3 regions of the Sodalis ligni genome follow, and region 3 is predicted to be linked to each of the others. Evidence: predicted binding sites of a transcription regulator. Region 3 holds the regulator's gene; each other region holds the start of a gene.
The links. The regulator CRP, encoded in region 3, controls carbon source genes, mostly activating them, when cyclic AMP is high. The targets are predictions, from matches to a motif close to ATGTGANNNNNNTCACAT.
Positions count from the first base shown of each region.

Region 1 (4,362 bases), 390 kb from region 3:
CTGGCGCAAAGCCTGGCGGCCATGGGAAAGCAAGGCATCGGTCACTTTACGCATCATCCGGCTTTCCGGCGCAAAACGATGCCAGAACAGCATCCGGCGCTGGAACAGCCCTGGCGTAAGATCAATCAGCTCGCCGCTGTCCAGCTCTCTTTCGATTTGCAAATGGGGGATCATGCAACAGGTGGTGCCCTGGCGAGCCAGCTGGACAAACGCTTCCGATGAGTTGACGATATGGCAGGGCACGCTGCCCGGCGGCAGATCGAAATTCTGCTGTAAAAACGCCTGATGCATGTCGTCAAGATGATCGAACGCCACCGCCGGCGCTTTCAGCAGCGCGCTGCGGGTGACGCCGTTCGGAAAGTAGCGGTCGGCAAAAGGTTTCGATGCCACGAACAGGTAATCCAGGGCGCCCAGTTGATCCACCAGGCAGCTGGGCAGGGGCTGGGGCTGGATACTCACCGCCCCCACCACTTCACCGCGCCGAAGGCGCTCCTGGGTGCGGGTTTCATCCTCAACCTGCAAATTAAGCCGGATGGGCGAATCGGTCAGTACCGGTTTCAGCGCCGGCAGCAGCCAGGTGGCCAGGCTGTCGGCATTGACCGCCAGGGATAACAACAGGGGAGTATCGCTGCCGTTATCGGTGCCGAGCCATTCATCTTCCAGCAACTCCACCTGATGCAATAATGCCAGCAGCTTTTGGCCCTGTTCCGTCGGCCGGGGCGGGACGGTACGTACCAGCAGCGGCTGGCCGAAAAGATTTTCCAACTGTTTTATGCGTTGCGATACCGCGGATTGCGTTATACAGAGTTTCTGCGCGGCACGTTCAAAACCTCGTTCACGTATCACGGCGTCGAGCGCCTGCAGCGTTCGATAGTCCGGGCGTTTCATTCAATCTTCGTCCCCTAACGTCGGTGTATCCCTGCACTATGCCATAGTTTTGCCCCGGTAAGGTCTTAAAATCTTATGGATGAGGGTGGAGTGGTCCGGGCGCGTGCCGTTGCGGCGGAATTCAAGCTTTTTGGCCGGATATTGCTTTATAATACCGGCAAGTTGGATTTCCATAGGAAAAACATACCATGACGCAGGATGAACTTAAAAAAGCGGTAGGCTGGGCGGCATTGAAATATGTTCAACCCGGTACCATCGTCGGGGTCGGCACCGGTACCACCGCCGCGCATTTTATTGACGCTCTGGGCACCATGAAACACCAGATAGACGGGGCGGTATCCAGCTCCGAGGCTTCGTCGGCGAAATTGAAAGCGCTGGGGATCCCTTTGCTTGATTTAAACAGCGTGGATTCGCTGGATATCTATGTCGACGGGGCGGATGAGATCAACAGCCATATGCAGATGATTAAAGGCGGCGGCGCGGCGTTGACCCGTGAAAAAATCATCTCCGCCGTGGCGCGCCGTTTTATCTGCATTGCCGACGCGTCCAAACAGGTAGACGTATTGGGAAGATTTCCCCTGCCGGTTGAAGTGATCCCTATGGCGCGGGCGTATGTGGCCCGTGAACTGGTGAAATTGGGCGGTTTGCCCGAATATCGCCAGGGGGTGGTGACCGATAACGGCAATATCATTCTTGATGTGCGTAACCTGCAAATATTGGATGCAGTGGCGCTGGAAGATAAAATCAACGCTCTGCCGGGGGTGGTTACCGTCGGGCTGTTTGCGCGGCGCGGCGCTGACGTAGCGCTGATCGGCACTCCGGAGGGCGTCAAGGTTATCGAATAAGCCGCGGATTTCCCATGGGCGGGCCGGCCGGGCAGGGATATTGTTACCGATGCCGGCCTGACTGCGGGCGACGGATAAGTGTTAATTTTGTTTACATAGCATTTTTTAATTCTTTATCTGAAATTCAGTGATAAATATCACATTTAAGTCATTTAACTGCCATATATAGGACGTATGCCTGTCCCTCCAGAAGAATTATCCATAGCAATCACTTATGTTCGGCTCTTGTGCTGGGCGGACTTTGGTCAATGAACTTGCCGATGCGGCAATATTTGTTATTTTGTCCGGGTGCTGTGTTTTGCAGCCGCTTCTGAAGTATCAAAAAGGGTCGGGAAATGGCGAAAGTATCGTTGGAAAAAGACAAAATCAAATTTCTATTGGTTGAGGGCGTGCATCAGACCGCCATCGATAATCTGCGGCATGCCGGTTATACCAATATCGAATACCATAAAGGCGCATTGGACACCGAGTCATTGAAGGCATCCATTCGCGATGCGCATTTCGTCGGCATCCGATCCCGCACCAACCTGACGGAAGAGGTGTTTGCCGCCGCGGAAAAATTGGTGGCGGTGGGCTGCTTTTGTATCGGCACCAATCAGGTTGATCTCAAGGCCGCGCTGAAACGCGGCGTGCCGGTATTCAATGCGCCTTTTTCCAATACGCGTTCCGTGGCCGAGCTGGTCATCGGCGAGATGCTGCTGATGATCCGCGGTGTGCCGGAAGCCAATGCCAAAGCCCATCGCGGCCAGTGGAACAAGCAGGCCCAGGGCAGCTACGAAGCCCGGGGCAAAAAGCTTGGCATCATCGGTTACGGCCATATCGGTACGCAATTGGGTATCCTGGCGGAAGGCCTGGGTATGCAGGTTTACTTTTACGATATCGAGAGCAAGCTGCCGCTGGGCAATGCCCATCAGGTGGATTCGCTGCCGGAATTGCTTGGCCTCAGCGATGTGGTGACCCTGCATGTGCCCGATACCCAGTCCACTCGGAATATGATGAGCTCGGCGGAATTCGGCCAGATGAAAAAAGGCGCGCTGTTTATCAACGCCGCGCGCGGTACGGTGGTGGATATTCCGGCGCTGTGCGATGCCTTGGCCAGTAAACATCTTGCCGGCGCAGCCGTGGACGTTTTCCCTGAAGAACCGGCCACCAATACCGATCCGTTTGTTTCGCCCCTGTGCGAATTCGATAATGTTATCCTGACGCCGCATATCGGCGGGTCGACCCAGGAAGCGCAGGAGAATATCGGTACGGAGGTGGCGGGTAAGCTGGCGAAATATTCCGATAACGGGTCTACTTTGTCCGCGGTGAATTTCCCGGAGGTTTCTTTGCCGGAGCATGGTGAAAACGTCAGCCGGCTGCTGCATATTCATGAGAACCGTCCCGGTATTTTGACCCGTATCAACCAGATTTTCGCCGAACAAAGTATTAACATTGCCGCCCAGTATCTGCAAACCACGGCGGATATAGGCTATGTGGTGATAGACGTGGAAACCGATGCGGAAAATACCGCTTTGCAATTGCTTAAGGCGATACCCGGCACGATCCGGGCGCGTTTGCTGTACTGAGGTTTTGGCCCCAGGGCGGGGGCCGGCGCCTTGAGGGGACTGCGGCGGCTGCGAGATAGCCGCTGCATCCCCGTTGGTGCGGTCTCCCTTTAGCAGGTTCGCTGCACTCCCGGTGTCAGCGGGCCTACCGCGCCATGGGGCGCTCGGTTGGGCGGAAGAACCACGCCCGCTTCGACCCCATTGGTGCAGTCTCCCTTGAACACGTTCGTTGCACGTCCGGTGGTAGCGGGCCTACCGCACCATGGGGCGCTCCGGCGGGCGGTAAAACCACGCCCGCTTCGACCCCATTGGTGCAGTCTCCCTTGAACACGTTCGTTGCACGTCCGGTGTTTGCGGGCCTACCGCGCCATGGGGCGCTCGGTTGGGCGGAAGAACCACGCCCGCTTCGACCCCATTGTCACGGTCTCCCTTTAACAGGTTCGCTGCACGATCGGTGTTTGCGGGCCTACCGCGCCATGGGGCGCTCGGTTGGGCGGGAAAACCACGCCCGCTTCGACCCCATTGTCACGGTCTCCCTTTAACAGGTTCGCTGCACGATCGGTGTCTGCGGGCCTACCGCGCCATGGGGCGCTCGGTTGGGCGGGAAAACCACGCCCGCTTCGACCCCATTGTCACGGTCTCCCTTTAACAGGTTCGCTGCACGCCCGGTGGTAGCGGGCCTACCGCGCCATGGGGCGCCCGGTTGGGCGGGAAAACCACGCCCGATTCGACCCCATTGGTGCGGTCTCCCTTGAATACATTCGTTGCACGTCCGGTGGTAGCGGGCCTACCGCGCCATGGGGCGCTCGGTTGGGCGGGAAAACCACGCCCGATTCGACCCCATTGGTGCGGTCTCCCTTTAACACGCGACTCCCCTTAAACGGGCGATTGTGCTGTTGTGATTCTATTCAATCAAATTGGTCTTATTCATAATCATTTCAGTTTATCATGACTGGTAATAATCAGATCTAGATCGCATTTTTTATATTTTGACTCAATATAATCATTATGATTAAATGTAATCATACATGTGAGGGCAGAATGAAAATCAAAGCAACCATTGAGAGAATGCCGGGGGGGAT
Region 1 is NZ_CP075169.1:928,533-932,894, forward strand. It holds gene GTU79_RS04295 (LysR family transcriptional regulator ArgP) at 1-888, opposite strand, end outside; gene rpiA (ribose-5-phosphate isomerase RpiA) at 1,077-1,733, shown strand; gene serA (phosphoglycerate dehydrogenase) at 2,069-3,301, shown strand; gene GTU79_RS04310 (2-keto-3-deoxygluconate permease) at 4,322-4,362, shown strand, end outside.
Region 1: a site for CRP is predicted at 1,859-1,876, ahead of serA (phosphoglycerate dehydrogenase). Genes of this name have one in related genera too.

Region 2 (4,362 bases), 2.7 Mb from region 3:
GATTGTTTATGCACCTGTTCCCGGGTTTTCATAATCCCCGCGTCGTCGACAATATAGCCATAGGTCCCTTGAGCGCCCGATTCAGTTTGTATCTCAATATTGATAAAGCATTGGTGCCGGTCTTGCTGCTGGCATGTATGCCCACATTGTTATCAAGACCAGTGCCGACGCATCCACGCTGGTTTTATTGGGCGGGACTGGCACTGAGCATATTTGCCTTGCTCTGTCTGGCGACCCTGCTTGGCGGGCTTCGTGTTGAGCCCCATTTTCCCCCTTGGCTGGGTTGGTTTATTCTGTCCAACTTTTTTTTTGTCGCCCTGGCGGAAGAAGCATTGTTTCGTGGTTATCTGATGCAGCGTTTACAGGACTGGACTCATAATCCCGCCATTGCCCTGGGCGTATCGTCGCTGCTATTCGGGTTGGCGCATACAGCCGGCGGCTGGATGTTGGTACTGTTTGCCACCCTGGCCGGAGTTATTTATGGTTTGGCCTGGTTATGGAGCGGCAAATTATGGGTTTCGACGTTGTTTCATTTCCTGCTTAATCTGATACATCTGTTATTTTTACCTATCCTTTTATCGGCCCGGCGGATAAACTTTTGTCAAATTTATAGCGTCATATAACATCCCCAGACCTTCTCATTGCCCAAGCGATCACCTTTTCCCGGCCGGAAGAAACCCTTAGAAGCGAATCGTCAAAAACTCGCCTGGAGATAGCTCCTTATCGCTGGCGCTCTTTAATCCCGGCTGAAAAGTTGTTTCGCAGAAAGAATGATTAAGGAGATGTTATTACATAAGATAATTTAATGTTTAGTATGATTGGCAGCAGAGTTTCATCTTCGCGAAAGGTAGCAGAACCGGACGGATCTAGTGATTGGGAGAGCTTTGATGTGAATACTTACAGTCCGTGGATGTGATCTTAATCATTAAAAGAGTATCATGATCAGGCTATGTTTGGGTTGTGACAGTGTCGTTACCGCCTTTTTTTTTTCGAGAAATATAATATGCAAAACCTTGTCATTGATATCCTGAGAAAATTGGCGAAAGTTGATGCCGCTACCAAGGATTTGATAGCGCAAGTCGAGGCTCAGTCCCTTCTTTTAGCCGCGCTAATGCTAACCGTGGGTAAAGGAAGCTCTCCAGTAATGGCGACCAATATTGAAAAAGCCATACTGTCCGCTGCCAGCGCCAGCGAAGAAATACTGCAAACGGACGTTGATTTGCTGTTGTCGCATTTTGTCCGCTTGATTTCGGTTTCGCAATTCGTTGAAGTGAATGGTGAGGAAGCTAACGCCGAGAACTCGTAAAACGGGTTTGATCCCTTAACCAAGCCATTGCGTAGCGACGTGATGGCCGGAGCAGGTTCCCCCCCGATAGACGCTTAATACTTCCGCAAAGAGAAAGTAGGCGGGAAAAAGCAGCATCAGCGGGGTAGAAGCATAAAAAAAGCTGCCGCAGCAGCTTTTTTTATATGTGTGGTCTTAAAACATCGCGCCAGGCGGCACATCTTTTACAGTGTTAAGATATGAAGCCAGCATTTTTTTCAACAAGTTACGTAATTTCATCTGTCCAGCCCGTTTGGCAATGTAATATGAATGTCGTCTACGCATTAATAGTATGATCTGCGTCACATAAAATCAAGTTTATGTGATGTGCATCACAATTTTTTTGCTGTTTCTATCCATTCAGACATGTATTTGCGGGTATCAGGGGCTTTAGGAAGACTGGTGCCGTTCAGAGTTAATTTAACCCGGCCTTACTCAATCCAAAGGCGGCGTCCGCTGAGCCCGGGACCGTTCTGAACGCCACGTTCAGCCGGTTCCAACCATTGATGGCAACGATTAAAAGCTGAGATCCGACACCTCTGCTTCGGAGAGCTGCGCGCGCACCGCTTCATAGATGACGTCGCTGACGCCGTGCGTTGAGGGGGTGGTCAAGGCCTCGGTCCATTCTAATGCGGCCTTTTCCCTTGGCGTAAACAGCGTTGACTCACGCCAAATGGCAATATGGTATAAACGCAGTTCACGCTCGCCATGAATTTTCGCTTCCTTGACATGCATGTCGAGGCAAAACCCACAGCCATTGATTTGCGAAGCCCGGATGGTCACCAGGTGGCTGAATTCTTTAATGACGGGTTTGGCGGCCAGGGCCGCATTGAAGTCGAGATATTTCCCGGCAAATCCGGCCGACAGCTTGAAGTAATCTAAACGTTGACTCATATCGTTACCTATTCAAAATTTTTGTGAAGCACTGGTCTGAGAAAATCGCCATTCAAGGTATAGCGGCCAAACCAGAACTGTTTTAACGCCCAGTGCCACTATGCGGTAGAAGTAAAACGGGCAACAGTGACAAGAACCGCGTTTACGCCTGGGCCATGAATGAGTTCGATACGCCATGCTTCAAACGCGCTATCTGGCGGTTTTGCCATGGAATGCTATGATGTGAAAAATTTTCCCGGAAACCCCTTATGAAGACATTGATACTTGCATTGTTATTAATAGTCACGGCGGTGCCTGCTTTCGCCAGCGTTACCTATACGAAAGAAAATCTCACTACTTTGTATTCAAAAGGAAAGCTTCCCAAGGTCGGTCCGGCGGTAACAATCGATGACACCGCTATGGATTTTAGCGAATGCCGCAACCAAGGGAATGAAACCTATACCTCGTCCATCGGCAACTACCCCGCCAAGGTAATCATCGATTCCGGCGTACTTTATACCCTTAAACTGTGGAAAGAGAACGCGCTGATAGTCTTCAATTGTTCCAGAACGGACGGGAAAAGGACAATGACCCAGGCTGATTATCAATAAAGGAATCTTGGAAATGAATAATATCGCGGGCTATTTAAAACGAATAACCTGGCTATGGATTAAAATAGGAAATTATTATATTCTGGAAATCTATCGGGTTATTTTGTTGACCTCAAGGTATTATTTGCAATGAAATGTCACCGTTATATTTCGACGAGTTTCCGATATACAGACCCACCATAGAGTATGGTTTTCTTTATCATGTTTCTGCGAGCGTTTTTCTGTGCTATCAATGTAAAGCAGATTTGCATTATAAATACGGGCTAAAATAGATGGTGAAGGAGACGAAGTAACTCATTGATAAAATTCAAGGTTGGCAGCATCGCAGTCATCCGGTGTTCATATTTTAGGCGATTATATCAAAAGAAAAATGCCTTAACAAATCGAAATTTTAGGCTACATTATCGCTTTATCTAGGGTAATATGCCCTGAGCCTGCCTTGAGCCTATGATAATAAATCGGCCTAGGTTGGCTTCACGATGTTTCCATTGAATTATTTTCACGGGATTTTATGCCCCGATAAAACAAGCTAATCATTACTTCCTTTGAAAACGATATAATTTGAATATAAAAACCACAAATCAAACTGAATATTGAGAACGAAATCAGCGTATATAGCCCTTGGATATTGAACGTGTCAGCGATCAGGCCGAAAACAATACTCATCAATCCCAAAAGCCGACAAAAGAATGTAACGTTTTATCGTCGATTTGCGCTTGAATGTGAATTTCGCGTTGGCAAAAATGAGAACGTCACGGCGAAGGAGAAGCCGATGACGTTGCATATGGCTTGGTTGTTAGTAAACTCATGACGGATTATCGCAAAACCGCCCAGTGTATTAACGTATTGACTATCCCAACGGATACATAACGATAAAATAATCTATTCATATCAAAGAAATAAAAAAAATAATTTACTCATTGTATCTCATTGAGAGCAAATGTCCATGGAATGTAATGGACATGGCGGGGTCGCCGGTGAAGGCCTGGCTCCCATCGGCGCCGATGGCGGTGCCCGCCGGTCTGCGGGCTAAAGATGGCCAAAAGATAAAAGGGCAGTTGGAACTATCAGTGAAAGAAGGGACATTATTCATTCAAGGAACGGCGTAATCTACTTAAGCAACAAGCGACTACGCCTGTGTGGATAACCCTGATATCAACACTACTCCTTATCAAATCACGTTTTTGTTGCGCAGGGCCGCCACCGCCTCGTCGCCATAGCCCAACTCACGCAAAACCTGAACCGTATGTTCGCCGCGCAAGGGCGAAGAGGTGATGTCCACCGGGCTGTCAGACATCTTAATGGGCATGCCAACCGTCGTGTATCTGCCACGTACCGGATGATCGACCTCGACGATAGTGCCATTGGCGCGCAGGGCGTCATCCTCGGCAATCTCCTTCATTGAGAGAACCGGGCTGCAGGGTATGTCATAATGGTTAAGAATTTCCATAGCCTCGAATTTTGTCTTGGTTATGGTCCATTGCTCGATGCGCCCGAAGATCGATTTTAATTTGGGCAGGCGGGCGGCGGGCGTTTTGTAGCCTTCGTCCTCAG
Region 2 is NZ_CP075169.1:4,252,345-4,256,706, reverse strand. It holds gene GTU79_RS19875 (CPBP family intramembrane glutamic endopeptidase) at 1-623, shown strand, start outside; gene iraP (anti-adapter protein IraP) at 1,004-1,306, shown strand; gene azuC (stress response protein AzuC) at 1,481-1,537, opposite strand; partial or broken gene GTU79_RS19860 (carboxymuconolactone decarboxylase family protein) at 1,740-2,218, opposite strand; gene GTU79_RS19855 (hypothetical protein) at 2,467-2,808, shown strand; gene frc (formyl-CoA transferase) at 3,980-4,362, opposite strand, start outside.
Region 2: a site for CRP is predicted at 1,645-1,662, ahead of azuC (stress response protein AzuC). Genes of this name have one in related genera too.

Region 3 (4,362 bases):
GCATTGGCGTCAGCATGTAGTGATCCCGCGCCAGTATCGTCATGGCATTGATATGCTCAATAATAAACTGGCTATGGGTCACCCATAGGCGCATATCGATGAGGTAGCGGGAGTTGAAACCGGGCTCCTGCATGGCCTGGCTTAGCGAGGTGAACAGGGCGTTATGGGCCTGGTTGGCCCGCATACGGGCATAGGCCAGCGCCGCCGGCTCCGGATTCGCCTGTAATAACAGACGCAATGCGTCCTGATCCCTTTCCAGCGCCTGATGGGCGTTTTTGCGCAGCAGGCCGCTTTGCCACTGCGGCCACAGCCAGAGCGTACCGCCGAACGCCAGCATGCATCCGATCAGGGTATCCACCAGCCGCGGTACCAGAAAATGCGTACCGTTCAGGGACAATAGCTGCAGGGTGTAAACGGCGGTTACGGTGAAGCCGGTCATCGCCAGGCCGTAATTTTTCCGCAAAACCAGGTAAGCCGCCAGGGTCACCACCAGCATAAACAATAAAACCGTGCCGTCCCCCAGATGGAGCTGCAGGGTCGCGGCGGCGATAACCAGGCCGGCCAAGGTTCCCAGCGCCCGGTGCTGGATACGTACCCGGGTGGCGTTATAGCCGTTCTGGCTGACAAACATCACCGTCATCAGAATCCAGTAGGGTTTAGGCAGGTTGAACACCAGTCCCAGGCTGCTGCCGATGGCCAGCATAATGCCCAGCCGGGCGGCGTTGCGCAGCGCCATGGATTTGAGCGAACAGTAGCTGCGCAGCGCCTGCCAGAAAGAGAGCCGTTGCTGGTTATCCGCCATGATATCCCGCCGGTAGAGCGGACGTTGCGTCCTGAGCAGCCTGGCGATGCGGCTGAAGTGATAAAAACAAAATTGCCCCACCGGATTATCCGGATTTCGCTGGGCAATTTTTTCCACCGCCGACAGGGCTTCCGCCATGGTGAAACGGCCCGATAACCGATGATAAAGGATATCGTCCGCTACCACCCGCAGCCGGGCGGCAATCAATTGGGCATTATAGCGGATCACCGCTTCAGCGTGACTCTGCTCCACCAGCTTTTGCACTTCGTCCGGCTGATGCAAACTGACGGCGATATGCTCTTGCAGGTCCAGAGCCACCTGAAATGTCCGCAGCAGACGTTTGTACTGAAGCTGATGGTTGGCCGACAGCATATGCAGCTGCTGGTAAATTTGCGCAATCAGATCAATCACCCGCTGCTGCCGGGCAAACAGCGGCGGCAGGGCGGTTTCCGGGTCGGTATGCTGGGTCAGCAGGCTGTATTTCGCCTCGATATAATCCGCGAGCTCTCTATAGAGCAGGCTGAGGGTTTCCCGCATCGGCTGCTCTTTAAGCCATCGGAACCACAGGCCGGTAAACAGCCCGTACCAGGCGGTACCGGCGATATACAGCAGCGGCGGGATCCACACCGGGGCGTTGCCGGTCAGGCCGAGGGTAAAAATGGCGGCGATAAGGGAGGCGGGTAATAACCGCCCGTGCAACGGACTGATTTCACCGGTGACGCCCAGCGCCAGCGCCAGGCCCACCATGATAAAGGGCAAGGGTACGTGTACAAAGAGCAGCCACTGGATCAGTACGCTGCTGACGGCGAACAGCGTACCGCCGATGGCCAGGCGTTTAAAAAAGCGTTTATGCAGGGTATCCAGGCCGGCGATGTTGCAACAGGCGGGCACCAGGGAGAACAGCAGGCCGTTCTGCAGGCTGCCGAACAATAGCCCTATCGCCACCGGCAGGCAAAGCACGATGGTTTGCCGCAAGGCATAGTTGACTTCGGGGTGATAGATCAGTCGACGCCACATGCTGCCAACAAGCAGGCGTGGCACAGAGTACCACGCCTGTTTGATTAACGTTTAACGCGTACCGTAAACGACAATGGTCTTGCCGTGTGCGGAGATGAGATTTTGATCTTCCAGCATTTTCAGAATACGGCCCACCGTTTCGCGGGAACAGCCGACAATCTGGCCGATTTCCTGGCGGGTAATCTTGATTTGCATGCCGTCGGGGTGGGTCATGGCGTCGGGTTGTTTCGCCAGATTAAGCAAGGTTTGCGCGATACGTCCCGTGACGTCGAGAAACGCCAGATTACCGACTTTTTCCGAGGTGACCTGCAAGCGGCTGGCCATCTGCGCCGACAGACGCATCAGGATATCCGGATTCACCTGAATCAGTTGCCGGAATTTTTTATAAGAAATTTCAGCCACTTCACAAGCGGTTTTCGCACGAACCCAGGCGCTGCGCTCCTGGCCTTCTTCGAATAAGCCCAATTCCCCGATAAAATCCCCCTGGTTAAGGTAGGACAAGATCATCTCTTTACCTTCTTCATCTTTTATCAGCACCGCGACGGCGCCTTTGACGATGTAGTAAAGTGTTTCAGCTTTTTCGCCTTGATGTATTAGCGTACTCTTCGATGGATACTTGTGAATATGGCAATGAGACAGGAACCATTCGAGAGTCGGGTCTGTTTGCGGTTTGCCGAGAACCATTCGCTGTTATCCTCTTTTGTCATCGATGTCCTTGTTCAGGACATCGTATTCCCTATTACGGCGCTGTTTTATCGATCCATCTCCGTTGTAAACGGAGCGACGTTAGGGAACTTATTAGGGTCTGGTTTTAGTGATGTTCCGATCGCTCTCTTGCCCTTTCATTATCATGAGGTCGATCCAGCCTTGTTTTTAGCATAGGTTTGAAGCAGTGTCTTCTGTTGTCTTGCATCAGCATGAAGTATGTTAGGTAACATTGCCACCTTTCCAATAAAAATGTAGGGTGCAGGAAAAACTTTTTATCTGGAGTCATCATAATGCAAGCACGAGTAAAATGGGTCGAAGGTCTGTCTTTTATAGGTGAATCCGCCTCCGGCCACCAGATTTTGATGGATGGCAACGCAGGGGAAAAAGCGCCCAGCCCAATGGAAATGGTACTTATGGCGGCTGGGGGGTGCAGCGCCATCGACGTGGTATCGATTCTGCAAAAAGGGCGTCAGGATGTGCGTGATTGCGAAGTCAAGCTGACCTCTGAACGCCGCGACGAAGCGCCGAGGTTATTTACCCATATTAATTTACACTTTATAGTTTCCGGCACGGGGCTCACCGACAAAATCGTCGAAAGGGCGGTGGAGCTGTCAGCGGAAAAGTATTGCTCGGTGTCTTTAATGCTCGGCAAATCCGTGAACGTTACCCATAGTTTTGAAGTGCGTTTGCCGTCCTGAATGACGGATGCGTTACCGCTGGCGCGACGCTCCGGCCGCGCCCGGTTTATTCAATGCGTTTGCCTTCCAGTAGCTGCTTTACCAATGGTCCCATGATCAGTTCCATCGCCAGCCCCATTTTCCCTCCCGGTACCACCAGCGTATTGATATTGGAAATAAACGACCCCTGCAGCATCGCCAGCAGATAGGGGAAGTCGATATGATCCAGGCCGCGAAAGTGAATTACCACAAAGCTTTCGTCCAGCGAAGGGATGGCCTTGGCGGCAAAGGGGTTGGACGTGTCCACCGTGGGAACCCGTTGAAAATTGATATGGGTACGGGAAAACTGCGGTGTGATGTAGTTAATATAGTCTTCCATCGATCGCACCACGGAATCCATCACCGCTTCCCGGGAGTGTCCGCGTTCGCTGGTATCGCGCACCAGCTTTTGTATCCATTCCAGGTTGACGATGGGTACTACACCCACCAGGAGATCCACATGCTGCGCCACATTATGGTGGTCGGTAACCACCCCGCCGTGCAGCCCCTCGTAAAACAGCACATCCGTCGGCTCCGGCAGCGGCTGCCAGGGAGTAAAGGTGCCGGGAATCTGATTGTAGGGAACGGCTTCGTCATAGGTGTGCAGATATTTTCGCGCTTTGCCGTGGCCGGTGAGCCCATACTGCAGGAAGGTGTGTTCCAATAGGCCGAAGTCATTGGCTTCCGGCCCGAAATAGCTGATATGTCGCCCGAGATCGCGGGCCTTGCGAATGGCCATGTCCATTTCCGGACGGGTAAAATGGTGGAAACTGTCCCCTTCCAGCTCGGCGGCGTGAATATTCAACTGGTGAAAAATTTTACGGAAAGCCAAACTGGTGGTGGTGGTGCCGGCGCCGCTGGAGCCGGTAACGGCAATAATGGGATGTTGTGCTGACATGGTAACCCTACGCTTCGTTATATGGCGGCGTGATACCCTCAATAATTCAGGTTGCAGGAAAGCGGACGCACCTGCAACTTGAAGTATGACGGGTAGATTCACATGCGCCCGGCATGAAAGACTTGATTATTGTTATCATGTTTAGCGGCGCAGGGCCAATTTGCGTTATTCCGGATGAAACTGGCCGCGGGGCATAATATTGATGGTCTCATGCAGTTCCG
Region 3 is NZ_CP075169.1:537,830-542,191, forward strand. It holds gene GTU79_RS02390 (YccS/YhfK family putative transporter) at 1-1,819, opposite strand, end outside; gene crp (cAMP-activated global transcriptional regulator CRP) at 1,871-2,503, opposite strand; gene GTU79_RS02400 (OsmC family protein) at 2,818-3,225, shown strand; gene GTU79_RS02405 (phosphoribulokinase) at 3,272-4,141, opposite strand; gene GTU79_RS02410 (YheU family protein) at 4,307-4,362, opposite strand, start outside.